Regions from separate parts of the Bacillus siamensis genome, predicted to be linked through region 2. Evidence: riboswitches for the same ligand, from Rfam matches in the RefSeq annotation. Region 2 holds a riboswitch; the other holds the start of a gene.
What was found. Region 2 has a riboswitch for lysine ahead of ABDB98_RS13015 (aspartate kinase). Riboswitches for the same ligand answer to the same signal wherever they lie in the genome.

Region 1 (7,619 bases), 510 kb from region 2:
TCTGTAATCTACACCGACTAAAAAACGGGTGATGTGCGGAATCACCAAGCCGATAAAAGAAATGGCTCCGGCGACTGATACTGAAGCCCCCGTCAAGAGGACAACGACAACCATTCCGATGACTTTCACAAGCGCCGTGTACTGCCCTAGCCCTTTAGCAAGCTCCTCACCCAAGCTCAGCACCGTCACTGAGCGCGCAATCAGAAATGCGAGCAAAAGTCCGATGACGCCGACTGTCAAAAGCAGCTGGACGCCCTCCCATTTCACGGATGCGACTCCTCCGGCATACCAGAACTTCACATCCTGAGCGACATCAAAACGGATCGCAATCGCGCTTGAAAGCCCCGTTAAGAAATAGCCGACCGCCGTACCGGCCAGCGCGAGCTTCACCGGTGTCAGCCCGCCTTTTGAAAACAGGCCGATGCCAAACACAATGAGCGCCCCGATTCCCGCTCCCATAAAGGACCACAAAACAAGCCCCGCGGCAGAGAGCCCCGGAAAAAAAGCAAATGCCAAAGCGATCGCAAATCCCGACCCCGACGTCACGCCCATAATGGAAGGCTCAGCAAGCGGGTTTCGCGTCAGCCCCTGCATGATCGCCCCGGACACAGCTAAAAAAGCCCCGACGAGCGCGGCGGCGGCAGTTCTCGGCAGCCTCAGATCGCGTATGATTTGATGAGATGTATTTTGCGGCTGAAAGTGAAAGAGAGCATCCCACACCGTCCGCAGATGAATATCGGCAGCTCCGATGGAAACAGACAAGGCCGCGCCGATCAATAAAACCGCAATACCGGCACACAGCAGCACAGCCGCCCGGAATGAACGCGCCGTCCACTGGATTTCGCTCCCTGATGCCCCTTGAGCCGTCATTGTCTGCTTCTTTTTTAATAGACCCAACACTCGTTCTTCCTTTCTCAAAACAAGAATGGTAATGATAATGATTATCAATGACTTGTTTCAGTATAGCACTATTATCTTCTCTTTTAATAGACCTAATTTCATATGACAATAGAAAGTTTTTCTTTAAAAAGAGCGTGCTTCTCTATAAAAGCAGTGATATAATCACACTGATAATGATTCTCTTTATCACTATTTTTTTATGAAAGAAGGAATGTCAGATGTTCCATACATACAAGAAAATCGGCGCTGCGCTGATTGCCGTGCTGCTCATCGCCGCTTTGGCCGCATGCGGAAATTCTTCAGACACGAAAGGCTCTTCTGAAAAAGGAGAAACCGTCACTTATAAAGCCGAAAACGGCAATATTAAAATTCCGAAGCACCCGAAACGTGTCGTCGTCATGGCTGACGGCTACTACGGCGACTTCAAACAGCTCGGCATCAATGTTGTCGGCGCGCCGCAAAACGTATTTAAAAACCCGTATTACAAAGGGAAAACAAACGGTGTGACAAACATCGGCGACGGCACATCCGTTGAGAAAATCATTGACTTAAAGCCTGATTTAATCGTTGTGTGGACGACACAAGGCGCCGATATTGAAAAACTGGAAAAAATCGCGCCGACCATCGCCATTAAATATGACAAGCTCAGCAACATTGATCAATTCAAAGAGTTTGCGAAAATGACGGGCACTGAAGATAAAGCAGACAAATGGCTGGCTGAATGGGATAAGAAAACCGCTGCCGCTAAAACAAAAGTTCAAAAAGCGGTCGGCTCAAAAACCATCTCCATCATGCAGACAAACGGAAAAGACATCTATGTATTCGGTAAAGACTTCGGCCGCGGCGGAAGCATCATTTATGACAAACTCGGGCTGAAAGCCACAAAACTGACGCAGGAAAGAGCCATTCATCAAGGGCCGGGCTACGCCAGCATTTCACTTGAAAAACTGCCTGACTTCGCGGGAGACTATATCTTTATGGGGCCGTGGCAGGCCGGCGGTGACGACAAAGGCGTGCTTGACAGTTCAATCTGGAAGAATCTCGATGCCGTCAAGCAAAACCATGTCTACCGCATTGATCCGATCGGCTTCTATTTCTCAGACCCGATCTCACTCGAAGGCCAGCTCGACTACATCACAAAAAGCTTAACAAAGTAACCCGGGAGCCGCTGTCACAGCGGCTTTTTATGACGCCAAAAACTTGACAAAAAAATTCATTTATACTATAATTTACATTTTTGGATTAACATGTATAATAAGGTTCTCCCGGCCGGAGATTGACGTAAATAACGGAGGATCTTTAATATGAGAGAAAATAAGGCGAGTATGACTTCCCTGCTGTCCGCTTTCGTAAGGGCGTACCACAGTAAATACGACACACCGGTGATATTTGATGATTTCTTGGCACAAGATCTTTTATCTGAAAAAGAGCTGTCGGACATCAGCGATCATTTGATTCAAGGTATATCATTTTTCAGCAAAGACATGGCCCGGAGGCTTCAAGGCAAACCGGATGACATCTTAAAATGGGTGACTCAAGTCCAGCTGTCTCCTACACCGTTAGCACGTGCGGCGTATTGTGAAGAAGTGCTCCTGAATGAAGTGAAGCTCGGGGTTAAACAGTATGTCATCCTTGGCGCGGGGCTGGATACTTTCTGTTTCAGGCATCCCGAGGTGACAAACGGCTTAGACATCTTTGAAGTGGATCTCCGCGCTTCACAGAAAGACAAATTAAACAGATTAAAACGTCTTGAGCGCGATATTCCGAGCCGTCTTCATTTTGCGCCGATGGACTTTACGGCTCCGCTTTCTTTCAGCCGTCTGAATCAGGAAGGTTTTTCCCGCCGAAAAACCTTTTTCAGCCTGCTCGGTGTGTCATATTATCTTACGAAAAAGCATCTGGCCCGCCTGCTTACACAATTATTTGCCGAAGTCCCGCCCGGCAGCTCTATCGTGTTTGATTATGCGGATGAATCGCTCTTTGAAGAAAAAGGACTGTCAAACAGAGTGGAGAACATGGTGAAAATGGCTGCGGCAGGCGGAGAACCGATGCTGTCGTGTTTCAGCTATAAAGAAATTGAAAAAATGTTAGAATCATCATGCCTGCTTATTTATGAACATTTATCTCCAGCGGTTATCAATGACCGTTTTTTCAGCGGGCGCACTGACCATTTAACCGCATTCGAGACCATTCATTATATACACGCCGTCAAAAAGTAACCGCTGACACCAAAAAAGACATCCCACAGACGTGAGATGTCTTTTTTTATACGGATTGTCTGTTGTTTGCAAATTTCTTTGAAACGAAAGGATATAACAGCAGACCGACGAAAAACAGTCCGATCCCGAGAATAAAGGTCGTTAAATCGGCCGTTCCGGTAATAATGACGTAAAAAGAATAAATGCAGGCAAGGATGGCGATGAAACCGTCCTTCACTCTTGAACCCTTGATTTCGTCATACGTTTCACCCGTCAGCACGAGCTTCAGGCTGTAAAACGCAGATACGAGATACGGAATCAGATAAGCGAGTGTCGCCGCCGTTGTTAAAAACGTAAACGCGTCACTGATTGTCCGGGAAATAACCGAAAAGATAAAGATCTGTGACATCACATTCGTGACGATTAACGACACAACCGGGCTTCCCTGTTTATTCGTTTTTGCAAAAGCGGCGGGAAAGTCTCCTGATTTCGCGGCTTGATACGGAACTTCAGAGCCGAGAAGAATCCAGCCGAGCATCGTCCCGAACAGACAGAGGATCGCCAAAATCGCCATGATGATGCTTCCCGCATTGCCGACGATCGCGTATAATACGTCAACAAACGGTTTTTCCGAGCCGACAAGCTTACCATGCGGAAGCACGCCCATCGTAATCAATGTCACGATAATATAGATGCTGAGCGCGATCAATAAGCCGGTAATGGTGGCGCGTTTCACGTCGCGCTGCGAACGGGCGCGCCCGGATAAGATGACTGCCGATTCAATTCCGACGAACGCCCATAATGTTGAAATCGCCGCATTGTGGACCTGACCGCCGATTCCCTCAACCGTGTGAGGACCTGTCTGAACCGGAAAATAAAAATGATCAAAAAACGACGTTTGAAATACAAACAAACCTGCAATGATAAAGAAGATAAATCCTAATACCTTTGAAAACGTCGTAACGAAATTTAATTTACTCGCACCGTTCATGCTGGAAACGAGAATCGTGTGAGTGCCCCATAATAAAACCGTACATACGGCAAATGTCAGCAGCTGGCCAAGTGTAACCGCCTGACCGCCGATTGAAAACATTTCACGCTTATCCGTTAAAATCGGGAAAAAAGAAGTTAAATATCCGGCAAGGCTGGTGATGATCGCCACGTTGCTGATCCAGCTCGCCACCCAGTAGCCCCACACCATCGTGAAACCGGCTGCGTTCCCTTTTTTCCGATCACTGAACAGCGCTCTCGCATAGCTTTGCGGCCCCGCCGTCAGCTCAGGCTTGCGGATGGATAAGTGACCGAAGACAAGCGCGATCATTAACACACCGGCTCCCGTTAAAAGCCATGCCGATGTAGCGCCGAACGGGCTCGCGATTTTTGCGAGCGTGCTCGGAAGGGAAAAGATGCCCGAGCCTACCATATTTCCTACGACAAATGCCGTTAATAACCAAAAACCCCATTTTTTCGTCTGTTCCATTCCTGTACCTCCTGGTTGTTCATTCGTACGGACCAGACCCCGAGACCATATTTACACACAAAAAAAGCCTGAACAAAAGTCCATGCTTAAAGAAACACACACCCTTGATCTCCGGATAGCCCTCCGCGAAAAAGCACGCGGCAGTCCTGCACTTATTCAGATACAGTCCCAGCATAAAGAAGGATCGGCTTTCTTTACACTTCGGCGCTGATGCCTTTAACACATGTTTTGCGGCCCCTTATCAGCCTGGCATGTGCGACTCATCATCAAGCGCAACCTCTACCTCACCGAGAAAGAGTGAGGATTTTTATCATTCAATTCTACTCAGAGGTTATCAGAGATAAAAAGATCTGTCAAAGGGAAAAATTAGACGGAAAACGGATAGAGCATTCGCCCTACCCGTTTTATATAGTCAGCGGTTGTTTTTTTTCTTTTGAACAGCTTCTTGAAGCGGATCGTCTTTCAAAGCTGCACTGGCGTCATCAAGCGCACCTTGAATGACGTTTTTGTTTTTATCGCTGTTTTTGCCTTTTTCTTTGTTAAAGAAAGCCATCTGTATCACCTCTTTATCAAATATAGGTACACCTATAATGTGTCTTTTTCCGCGGCAGAATATGCGGAATCCGTTCTCCTTCCTTTTGGCGGAACAGGTAAAGTTTGTTGATCAAACATGCATTCTCTTGATATATTTGTAATTCAGGGGATTTTGGCAAAAATAAAAAGGAGAAGCGAAAAATGACAGGAAAAACACACATCATGGGAGGCATCGCTTCTTGTTCCGCAATTGCGTATTATTACGGGTATGATCCGGTCCTTATGACCTCTGCGGGTGCCCTCGGGGCGCTGATTCCCGATATTTGCCACACGAAAAGCAAAATCGGCAGAACGCTGCCCGTTCTGTCCAAAATCGTAAGCACGGTGTTCGGCCACAGAACGTTTACACACAGTCTGCTGTTTATGCTTATTATGTTTTTCATCACGGCAGCCTATATCCCGAATCCGAGCATCTCCGCCGGACTGATGATCGGAATGGCAAGCCACCTTGTGCTTGACGCATGGACCGTCAACGGCATTAAACTGCTGTTTCCGTCCGCCATCCGCTTCCGTCTTCCCCTTTATATGAGGACGGGGAGCTTTTCGGAGCAGCTTGTGCTGGCCGGGTTAACGATTGTATCCTGCTATTATTTATACGAATTGGTTCACGGCCGCATCTCTTAAACAAAAAGCGTCTTTTCGCTTTTAGGGTGAGGAGTCATACATATGAAAAAATCCTTTTTCAGCAATCATCGGTTTTTATGCCTGTCCATCCTGTTCATGTGGATAAAAACATACGCCGTTTACAAGCTCGGTTTTGATCTGCAGAACAATTCGGTTCTTGAGGAATGTCTGCTTCTCATTAATCCGCTGAGCTTTATTGTGCCGCTGTTCGGCATCGGCCCGCTGCTGACAGAAAAAAAGCAGCGGATCTTTCTGCTTTCGGCGAATGTGATGCTGACGGGGATTTTAATCGCGAATACGGTGTTTTACGGGTTTTATATTGATTTTATCACCATACCGGTTTTGTTTCAGGCGAGCAATATGGGCGATATGGGAAGCAGCGTCCAAGAGCTGTTTCACCCGCTGTACATCGCTTTATTCGCGGATATTGCGGTTCTGTTTTACCTAGCGGGAAAACATAAAGCCGGAAAGGGAAAAGCGGGCGCCCGGACTGTTAAAGCGTATGCGTGGGCATCAGCCGGCCTCATGCTGTGCAACCTTGCGCTGTCTGAGGCCGAGCAGCCGAAGCTGTTCAGGCATCCTTTTGATCGTGAAGCGCTCGTAAAAGGAATCGGCCTGTTCCACTTTCATTTGTATGACACCATTTCGCAGACGCTGAATGCAGGGGCTAAAGCGTTTGCCGACGAAGACAGTCTTGCCGCGGTCGCGAACTACACCCAAGCCGACTACAGCCGCCCGTCCGATGCAAAGTTCGGGCTTGCTAAAGGGCGTAATGTGATTTTTGTCACGCTTGAATCAACACAGCGTTTTGTGATGGATGAACGGGTCAACGGGCGGGAGATTACCCCGTTTATGAATAAGCTGCGGAAAAAAAGCTATGACTTCACTCACTTTTATCAGCAGACCGAACAGGGAAAAACCTCAGATTCAGAATTCATTACTGCGAATTCGCTGTATCCGTCTTCAAGCGGCGCCGTTTTTTTCACCAAAAGCGGCCACCGGTTCAATACGCTGTACCATACGTTAAAAGACCATCAGTACTATTCGGCCGTTCTGCATGCCAATCATAAAGCCTTTTGGAACCGGGATGAGATGTACGGGGCATTCGGCATCGACCGTTTTTTCGACGCGGATGAATTTAAGGTGACACCGGAAAATTCAACGGGCTGGGGTCTGAAGGACAAGGAATTTCTCGAACAGTCAGCGGAAAAATTAAAGAAGCTTCCGCAGCCGTTTTACGCAAGCCTGCTGACTTTGACCAACCATTTTCCTTTTGAAATTGATAAACAGGATCAGCTCATTGAGGAACCGGACACAAGCAGTGATTTGTTAAACCGTTATGTGACGACGGTCCGCTATGAAGATGAGGCGCTAAAACACTTTTTCAACAAGCTGAAAAAAGAAGGGCTGTATGACAACGCGATGATCGTCCTGATGGGAGATCATTACGGCATATCCGAAGCCCACAATAAAGGACTTGCCGAATTCTTGGGAAAAGAAGAAATCACGCCGTTTGATACGGTTCAGCTCCAGCGCGTGCCGTTTATCATTCATATTCCCGGGGTGACCGACCGTGAGCCGGAAACGATCGCTTCCGCCGCGGGACAGGTTGATGTAAGACCGACGCTGCTTCATCTGCTCGGCATTGAAACGAAAGGCAGCATTCAGTTCGGCAATGACCTGTTTTCCAAAGAGCGGACTCCATTTGCTGTGCTGAGAAACGGCAGCTTTATCACGGGTGATCATATTTATACGAAAAATACGTGTTACAGCCGCAAAACGGGCGAACCGCTTTCTGACATAGGCGTGTGCAGCGATGAGAA
Region 2 (7,619 bases):
CAGATTCGGGCGGTAATTGATTTCAAATTCTTCATCGTATGGCGCGCTTTCAGGCGTATCCTGACGTGTAATGATAAACCGTATCTTTTTCTCACTCATGATTATTTCGCCACCTTCTTCTTCGAGTAGTCGCGTTTACGGGGCGCAATCAGTGATACATCGACATCCTGATATTCAAATTCCGGAGCTTCAAACGGACCGGCATGTTTAGCCATTGTCGTTTTGAGCCACTCATCGTCATTTCTTTCAGGGAAATCCGGTTTATAGTGCGCTCCCCGGCTTTCATTTCGGTTATATGCGCCGAGCGTGATGACTCTGGCAAGCTGAAGCATATTGGAGAACTGGCGGGTGAACATCGCCCCTTGGTTGCTCCATTTTGTCGTATCATTAATATTGATTTTCTTAAAGCGTTCCATCAGCTCTTGGATTTTATCATCCGTTTTCAAAAGCTTGTCATTGTGGCGGACCACCGTTACGTTGGCCGTCATCCATTCTCCGAGTTCACGGTGAAGCACGTAGGCATTTTCATCGCCGTCCATCTTCATGATGTCTGCCCATTTTTCTTCTTCTTTTTTCACGTAGGAATCAAATAATGAAGAAGACAGATCTTCAGCTGATGTTTCAAGTCCGGAAACATATTTCACCGCATTCGGACCGGCAACCATTCCTCCGTAAATGGCGGAAAGCAGAGAGTTTGCCCCTAAACGGTTTCCTCCGTGCATTGAATAATCACATTCACCCGCCGCGAACAGTCCGCGGATGCTTGTCATCTGATCATAATCGACCCACAGGCCGCCCATTGAATAGTGAACGGCAGGGAAAATTTTCATCGGAAGCTTGCGCGGGTCATCTCCCATGAATTTTTCATAGATTTCGATAATGCCGCCGAGCTTAACGTCAAGCTCTTTCGGATCTTTGTGCGAAAGATCGAGATACACCATGTTTTCTCCATTGATGCCGAGCTTCTGGTTCACGCACACGTCAAAGATTTCGCGTGTCGCAATATCCCGCGGCACAAGGTTTCCGTAAGCCGGATATTTTTCCTCAAGGAAGTACCAAGGTTTTCCGTCTTTATACGTCCAGACTCTTCCGCCCTCGCCGCGCGCCGATTCACTCATCAGACGGAGTTTATCGTCTCCGGGAATGGCAGTCGGGTGAATTTGAATAAATTCTCCGTTAGCGTAGTAAGCGCCCTGCTGATAAACGATTGATGCGGCAGATCCCGTGTTGATCATGCTGTTTGTTGATTTGCCGAATACAATTCCGGGTCCTCCCGTCGCCATAATAACAGCGTCAGAACGGAATGACTCGATTTGCATATTGGTCAGATTTTGGGCTACGATACCGCGGCACGTGTGCTCATCGTCAAGAACGGCGCCGAGGAATTCCCAGCCTTCGTATTTTGTGACGAGACCCGCCACTTCATATCTGCGCACCTGCTCGTCCAGTGCGTAAAGAAGCTGCTGACCCGTCGTCGCTCCCGCGTATGCTGTTCTGTGATGCTGTGTACCCCCGAAACGGCGGAAGTCCAAGAGCCCTTCCGGCGTTCTGTTAAACATAACCCCCATGCGGTCCAATAAGTGGATAATGGACGGCGCCGCTTCACACATCGCTTTTACAGGCGGCTGGTTTGCTAAAAAGTCGCCTCCGTAAACCGTGTCATCAAAATGCTCAAACGGAGAGTCTCCTTCCCCTTTTGTGTTGACAGCTCCGTTTATCCCGCCCTGCGCGCAGACCGAGTGAGAGCGTTTGACCGGAACGATGGAAAACAATTTAACGGCCGTACCTGATTCCGCTGCTTTAATTGTCGCCATGAGGCCGGCAAGACCCCCGCCGACTACGATAATGCTTGATTGACTCATGATAGCCCCTCTCCCTCTAGTAATCTAGTTCTCTTACACAAACGCAAAAATCGCTTTTAGACCCACGTATGAAAGCGCTAAAAATATAATCAGCGTAACGTAAGTCGAAATTCTTTGAGAACGCGGCGTGACCGTGATCCCCCATGTGACCGCAAAAGACCATAAGCCGTTTGAAAAGTGAAAAATAACTGATAAAACGCCTACAATGTAAAATCCGAGCATAAACGGCGAGCTCAGAATATTCGCCATCATATCGAAGTTGACTTCAGCGCCCATCTGTGCGGCAATCCGCGTCTGCCACACATGCCAGCTGACGAAAATAAGGGTGAGAATACCGGTGACACGCTGAAGCACAAACATCCAGTTTCTGAAATAGCTGTAGTGGCCAGCGTTGTTTTTCGCAGTAAATGCTATGTACACACCGTAAACCGCATGATAAATTAAAGGTAAGAAAATAATAAAAATTTCTAACGCATACCTGAACGGCAGACTGTCCATAAAGCCGGCCGCCTTGTTAAACGCATCCGCTCCCCTTGCGGCAAATTGGTTGACGACTAAATGCTGGATCAAAAAGATGCCGACCGGAATCACACCGAGCAAGGAATGCAATCTTCGAAAATAAAACTCTCTGTTCCCAGACATTACTTTACCCCCTGTTTGATTTAAGTGCGAAATGTGCTAAAATCTCTGCCCCCACTTCGTTTCAATTGTAAGCACTTTATTAAAATTTATTGACAATTTCATTTTACTCCTCCCTCAAAAGGGCGTCAAGAAAACGTGTACATAAATTATAATTTTCGGAATTGATTATTTGACGTGAAAATTTTATTTTCCTGCAATACCTTTTTCACTTTTTTTCACGTGTTTTATAGGATCATCCTGTAATCCTCCCCCCTGTTTAAGCTATAATAAACGAAGGAGAGAGGGGAATACATAATATGAAGAATAATTATGAAGCAGCTTTAGAACCTTTAACTGAACTCGGCGTCAGCGCATACGGCTACGAATTAATCCGGGAAATCGTGCTTCCGGATATCCTCGGCCCGGAGCATTCATCCATGATGTATTGGGCGGGGAAACGCCTCGCCCGCAAATTTCCTCTTCAATCATGGGAAGAAATCCCCGCCTTTTTTGAAAAAGCCGGCTGGGGAACTTTGACAAATACAGGATCAAAAAAGCAAGAGCTGGAATTTGAACTGGAAGGACCGCTCGTTTCCAGCAGGCTCAAACACCAGAAAGAGCCGTGTTTTCAGCTTGAAGCCGGTTTTATAGCCGAACAGATTCAATTGATGAACGATCAGATTGCAGAATCTTATGAACAGGTCAAAAAGAGAGCGGATAAAGTCGTCCTGACCGTGAAATGGGATATGAAGGACCCTGTATAATTGAAAAAAGGCGGTGACTTAAAAGTCCCGCCTTTTTGCCTGCCCGTTTATACGGCAGACGGCTGTTTAGAAAGCTCAAACGCATCATGAAGCGCTTCGACTGCTTTCACCATATCATTGTCACTGACAACCGCTGATACTTTTATTTCAGATGTGCTGACCATTTTGACTTGTACATTTTTTTCCGCCAGTACGGCAAACATGTCCGCGGCGACGCCGGGATTAGAGACCATGCCTGATCCGACAATGGATACTTTCGCCAGCTTTCTTTCAGTTTCAATTTTTTCATAGTCAAGCGCGTTTTTATATTCTTCAAGCACAGCGACCGTTTGCGCGGAATCTTCCGTTTTCACTGAGAAAGAAATGTCTGCTTCCCCATTGTCCGCTTGTGTCTGAATAATGATGTCAACGTTGATGTTTCGTTTCGCCAGCGCGGTGAAGATCGTTGAAAGTGTTGTCAGCCCGCTTGTCAGGCCCGTGACGGACACCCTTGTAATCTGGTCTTCAAATGCAATTCCTCTGACGATTAAATTCTGCTCCATTGATGATTCCTCCTCAATTAATGTTCCAGCTTCATGTTCCGTGCTTGACCGCACTTCCAAAGGCACTTGGTAGTTTTTCGCAAACTCAACCGCCCGCGGGTGCAGAACACCCGCTCCGAGATTTGCAAGCTCCAGCATTTCATCGTAAGAAATTCCCGCCAGTTTTCTCGCTGACCGGACGTACCGCGGATCTGTCGTAAACACGCCCGGAACATCCGTGTAAATGTCGCATTTATCCGCTTTTAAAGCTGCGGCAAGAGCGACCGCCGTCGTATCGGAACCGCCCCGTCCGAGCGTCGTGATGCCGCCGTCTTCGGTTACTCCCTGGAAACCGGCGACAACTGTAATCCTGCCTTCTGCAAGCTGCGCCTGAATTGCGGTGATATCAATATCCGTAATTCTCGCATTGCCGTGGACAGCCTCCGTGCGGACACCCGCCTGCCAGCCCGTATAAGAGACGGCGTCATATCCTTTTTCTTGAAGCGCCATGGCCAAAAGCGAAATCGTGACCTGCTCTCCCGTAGACAGAAGCATATCCATCTCGCGTCTGCTTGGCTCAGATGTCATTTCCGCCGCCAGATTAACGAGCGCGTCGGTTGATTTTCCCATTGCCGAAACGACGACTACGACGTCATGTCCTTTTTTCTTTTCAGCAATGGCGCGATTTGCGGCATTTTGAATTTTTTCGGCAGAGCCGACGGAAGTGCCTCCGAATTTTTGTACGATAAGACCCATACTAGACCACCCTTTACATTTTGGTTCGTGCGGGTGAGGAGAAAAGAGCGTTGTGTCCACAATAAAAAAAGCAATGAGAGGAATAGCTCTCATTGCTTTTTCATATCATTACGATTGATTATGAACAACGAGATAGCCCTCCAAGAAAATGAATTCTTGACAGCTTTACATTTATTTAATGCAAAGCCAGCAAAGCACACCGATGGGATGTGTTTCACTTCGGCGAACTCCCCTTTCAGCCTTTTTCGCAGAATCCATCATTCTCCAAAGGCATACTATTGAAGTTCGCACCTCTATCTTCACCATATAACACGATCTTATGAAATTAGTTCACATTCTAGCAGACTTTTCAGAAAAGCACAATACTATTTTTTCAATTTTTCAAACAGCAGCTGAGCGGCCGCAGCCGGCACACCGGCTTTTTTGATATCGTCAAGACTTGCTTCCTTCATCTTTTTGACAGAACCGAAATGCTTTAAGAGCATTTTTTTGCGTTTTTCGCCGATCCCCGGGATATCATCCAATACGGATTGAAAGGCGCTTTTTCCCCGGATCTGTCTGTGAAAGCTGATCGCAAAACGGTGAACTTCATCCTGAATGCGCTGAAGCAGGTAAAATTCCTGGCTGTTCCGCTCCAGAAATACCGGTTCAAGCGGGTCGCCGATCAGAAGGTTGGATGTTCGGTGTTTGTCATCTTTCGCCAATCCCGCTACCGGGACATCAAGGCCGAGCTCATTCTCAAGCACGTCGCGCGCCGCGTTAATCTGCCCTTTTCCGCCGTCAATGATGATTAAATCCGGCAGCGGGAGATTTTCGCGGAGCACCCTCGAATATCTTCTTCTGACGACTTCTCTCATTGATCCGTAATCGTCAGGCCCTGTTACGGTTTTGATTTTATATTTGCGGTATTCCTTTTTATTCGGTTTTCCGTCAATAAAGACAATCATGGCCGATACAGGGTTTGTGCCTTGAATATTGGAGTTGTCAAACGCTTCAATCCGGTGCGGCGTGTAAATGTTCAATGCTTCGCCGAGCCGTTCGGCTGCACCGATTGACCGTTCCTCATCCCGCTCGATTAATGAGAACTTTTCCCTCAGGGCGATTTTCGCGTTTTTGTGCGCAAGCAGAAGCAGTTCTTTTTTCGGGCCTTTTTTCGGCTGATGCACGGCGGTTTCCAAAAGCTCGCTGATCATGTCCCTGTCAACGCTGTCAGGCACCAGAATTTCCTTGGGCAGAAAGTGATTGTTTTTCGAATAGAACTGGCCGATGAAGGTCAGAAATTCTTCATCCGCTTCCTGGTACATCGGAAACATGCTGACATCGCGTTCGATCAGCTTTCCTTGGCGTATGAAAAAGACTTGAACGCACATCCAGCCTTTATCGTACGCATAAGCGAACACATCGCGGTCCAGAAGGTCATTCATGGTCATTTTCTGCTTTTCCATCGTCGATTCGATGTAAGCAAGCTGATCGCGGAATTCTTTAGCCCGTTCAAATTCAAGCTTTTCCGCCGCCTCTGCCATTTTCTCTTCAAGCTCTTTTTTGACCTCGTTATGCCCTCCCTTTAAAAAGCGGGTGATGTCTTCCACAAGCTCGCGGTTTGTCTCCTCAGAAATATCCTTTACACATGGAGCGAGGCATTGTCCGAGATGGTAATAGAGACAGACGCGGTCCGGAAGATTTGAGCACTTCCTGAGCGGATAAAGGCGGTCCAGCAGTTTTTTCGTTTCCCGCGCCGCCTGTACATTCGGGTACGGGCCGAAATAGCGCCCTTTGTCTTTTTTGACATTGCGGGTGACAATAAGCCGCGGATGGCGTTCATGGGTGATTTTAATAAAGGGATAGGTTTTATCATCTTTCAGCATGACATTGTATTTCGGATCGTATTTTTTAATCAGATTCATTTCCAAAATAAGCGCTTCAAGATTGGAGGAAGTCACGATATATTCAAAGTCCTCAATCTCCGTCACAAGCCTTTGGGTTTTTGCATCGTGAGAACCGGTGAAATAGGATCTCACCCTGTTTTTCAGCACTTTCGCTTTCCCCACGTAGATGACTGTTTTTTGACGGTCTTTCATTAGATAACAGCCCGGCTGATCGGGAAGGAGGGCCAGCTTTTCTTTCAGTTGTTTATTCATACGTTACCCTTCCTTACATTCATTTCTTGTGTCCATTCAGTGTATCACGAACATTTGTTTTTCTCCATTCTCAGCTTTTGGAAGATCAAAAAAGGCGATCCCTTTTAAAGGAATCGCCCTGCCGCAGCCGTAATGGAAACTTTCGGCTTACAGATGTTTGTTTACAAGCTCTTCAAGGGCTTCTTTCGGTTTGAAGCCGACAGATGTTTCAACCACTTCTCCGTCTTTTAACACAAGAAGTGTCGGGATGCTCATGACGCCGTATTTACCGGCAGTTTCTTGGTTTTCATCCACGTCGATTTTGACGATTTTCAGTTTGTCTCCCATTTCTTGATCAAGCTCTTCAAGAACGGGCGCGATCATTTTACAAGGTCCGCACCAAGGAGCCCAGAAATCAGCTAATACGACACCTTCACTTGTTTCAGCTGAGAACGATTGATCAGTTGCTTTTACGATAGCCATTTGTTATTCCTCCAATTGTCAAATGATGATTTTTAGTATAGCATCTCCCATTCGTTCATGCTAATTTAATGCTTATATTATTTTCTCCCGAACCCGCCGAAAATAATCTTATTTATAGAATGTATGATAACCGGTCAGCAGGCGTTCAAAACTTAAGATGGACCCGCCGGCAGCGTGATTAATACAACCGCCATCGGAGGAAGCTCCGCCTCCAGGTTTCCGCCCTTCTGCGTAAACCCGGAAAACGGCTTCGGTTTGACGTTTTCAGGGCTGCTGAATGTATTGTGGGCATTCATTTTTTCAGCATGCAGAATCGTTCCCGAAGGCTTCCCTGTCTTTTTCATCCCCCGCAGTTCAATCTTCACGTCAGCTTTATGCAGATGATCGATATTGCACATGCTGATATGGATGTCTCCGTTTTGCTGTTTGGAGGCGGAAATACTGACTTGCGGGAGCCTGCCGTCTTTCCATTCGTATTCGGCCGCTTTTGTTTCT

Region 1: it holds a riboswitch for lysine, as region 2 does, so the genes downstream of both, ABDB98_RS15735 (amino acid permease) here and ABDB98_RS13015 (aspartate kinase) in region 2, are expected to answer to the same signal.

The regions. Positions count from the first base shown of each region.
Region 1 is NZ_CP155579.1:3,175,051-3,182,669, forward strand. It holds gene ABDB98_RS15720 (FecCD family ABC transporter permease) at 1-870, opposite strand, end outside; gene ABDB98_RS15725 (iron-hydroxamate ABC transporter substrate-binding protein) at 1,119-2,057, shown strand; gene ABDB98_RS15730 (class I SAM-dependent methyltransferase) at 2,205-3,119, shown strand; gene ABDB98_RS15735 (amino acid permease) at 3,166-4,578, opposite strand; lysine riboswitch at 4,687-4,868, opposite strand; gene sspJ (small acid-soluble spore protein SspJ) at 4,991-5,131, opposite strand; gene ABDB98_RS15745 (metal-dependent hydrolase) at 5,314-5,796, shown strand; gene ABDB98_RS15750 (LTA synthase family protein) at 5,839-7,619, shown strand, end outside.
Region 2 is NZ_CP155579.1:2,660,402-2,668,020, forward strand. It holds gene sdhB (succinate dehydrogenase iron-sulfur subunit) at 1-99, opposite strand, end outside; gene sdhA (succinate dehydrogenase flavoprotein subunit) at 102-1,862, opposite strand; gene sdhC (succinate dehydrogenase cytochrome B558) at 1,896-2,504, opposite strand; gene ABDB98_RS13010 (YslB family protein) at 2,801-3,247, shown strand; gene ABDB98_RS13015 (aspartate kinase) at 3,295-4,524, opposite strand; lysine riboswitch at 4,650-4,828, opposite strand; gene uvrC (excinuclease ABC subunit UvrC) at 4,890-6,662, opposite strand; gene trxA (thioredoxin) at 6,810-7,124, opposite strand; gene ABDB98_RS13030 (alpha-N-arabinofuranosidase) at 7,277-7,619, opposite strand, start outside.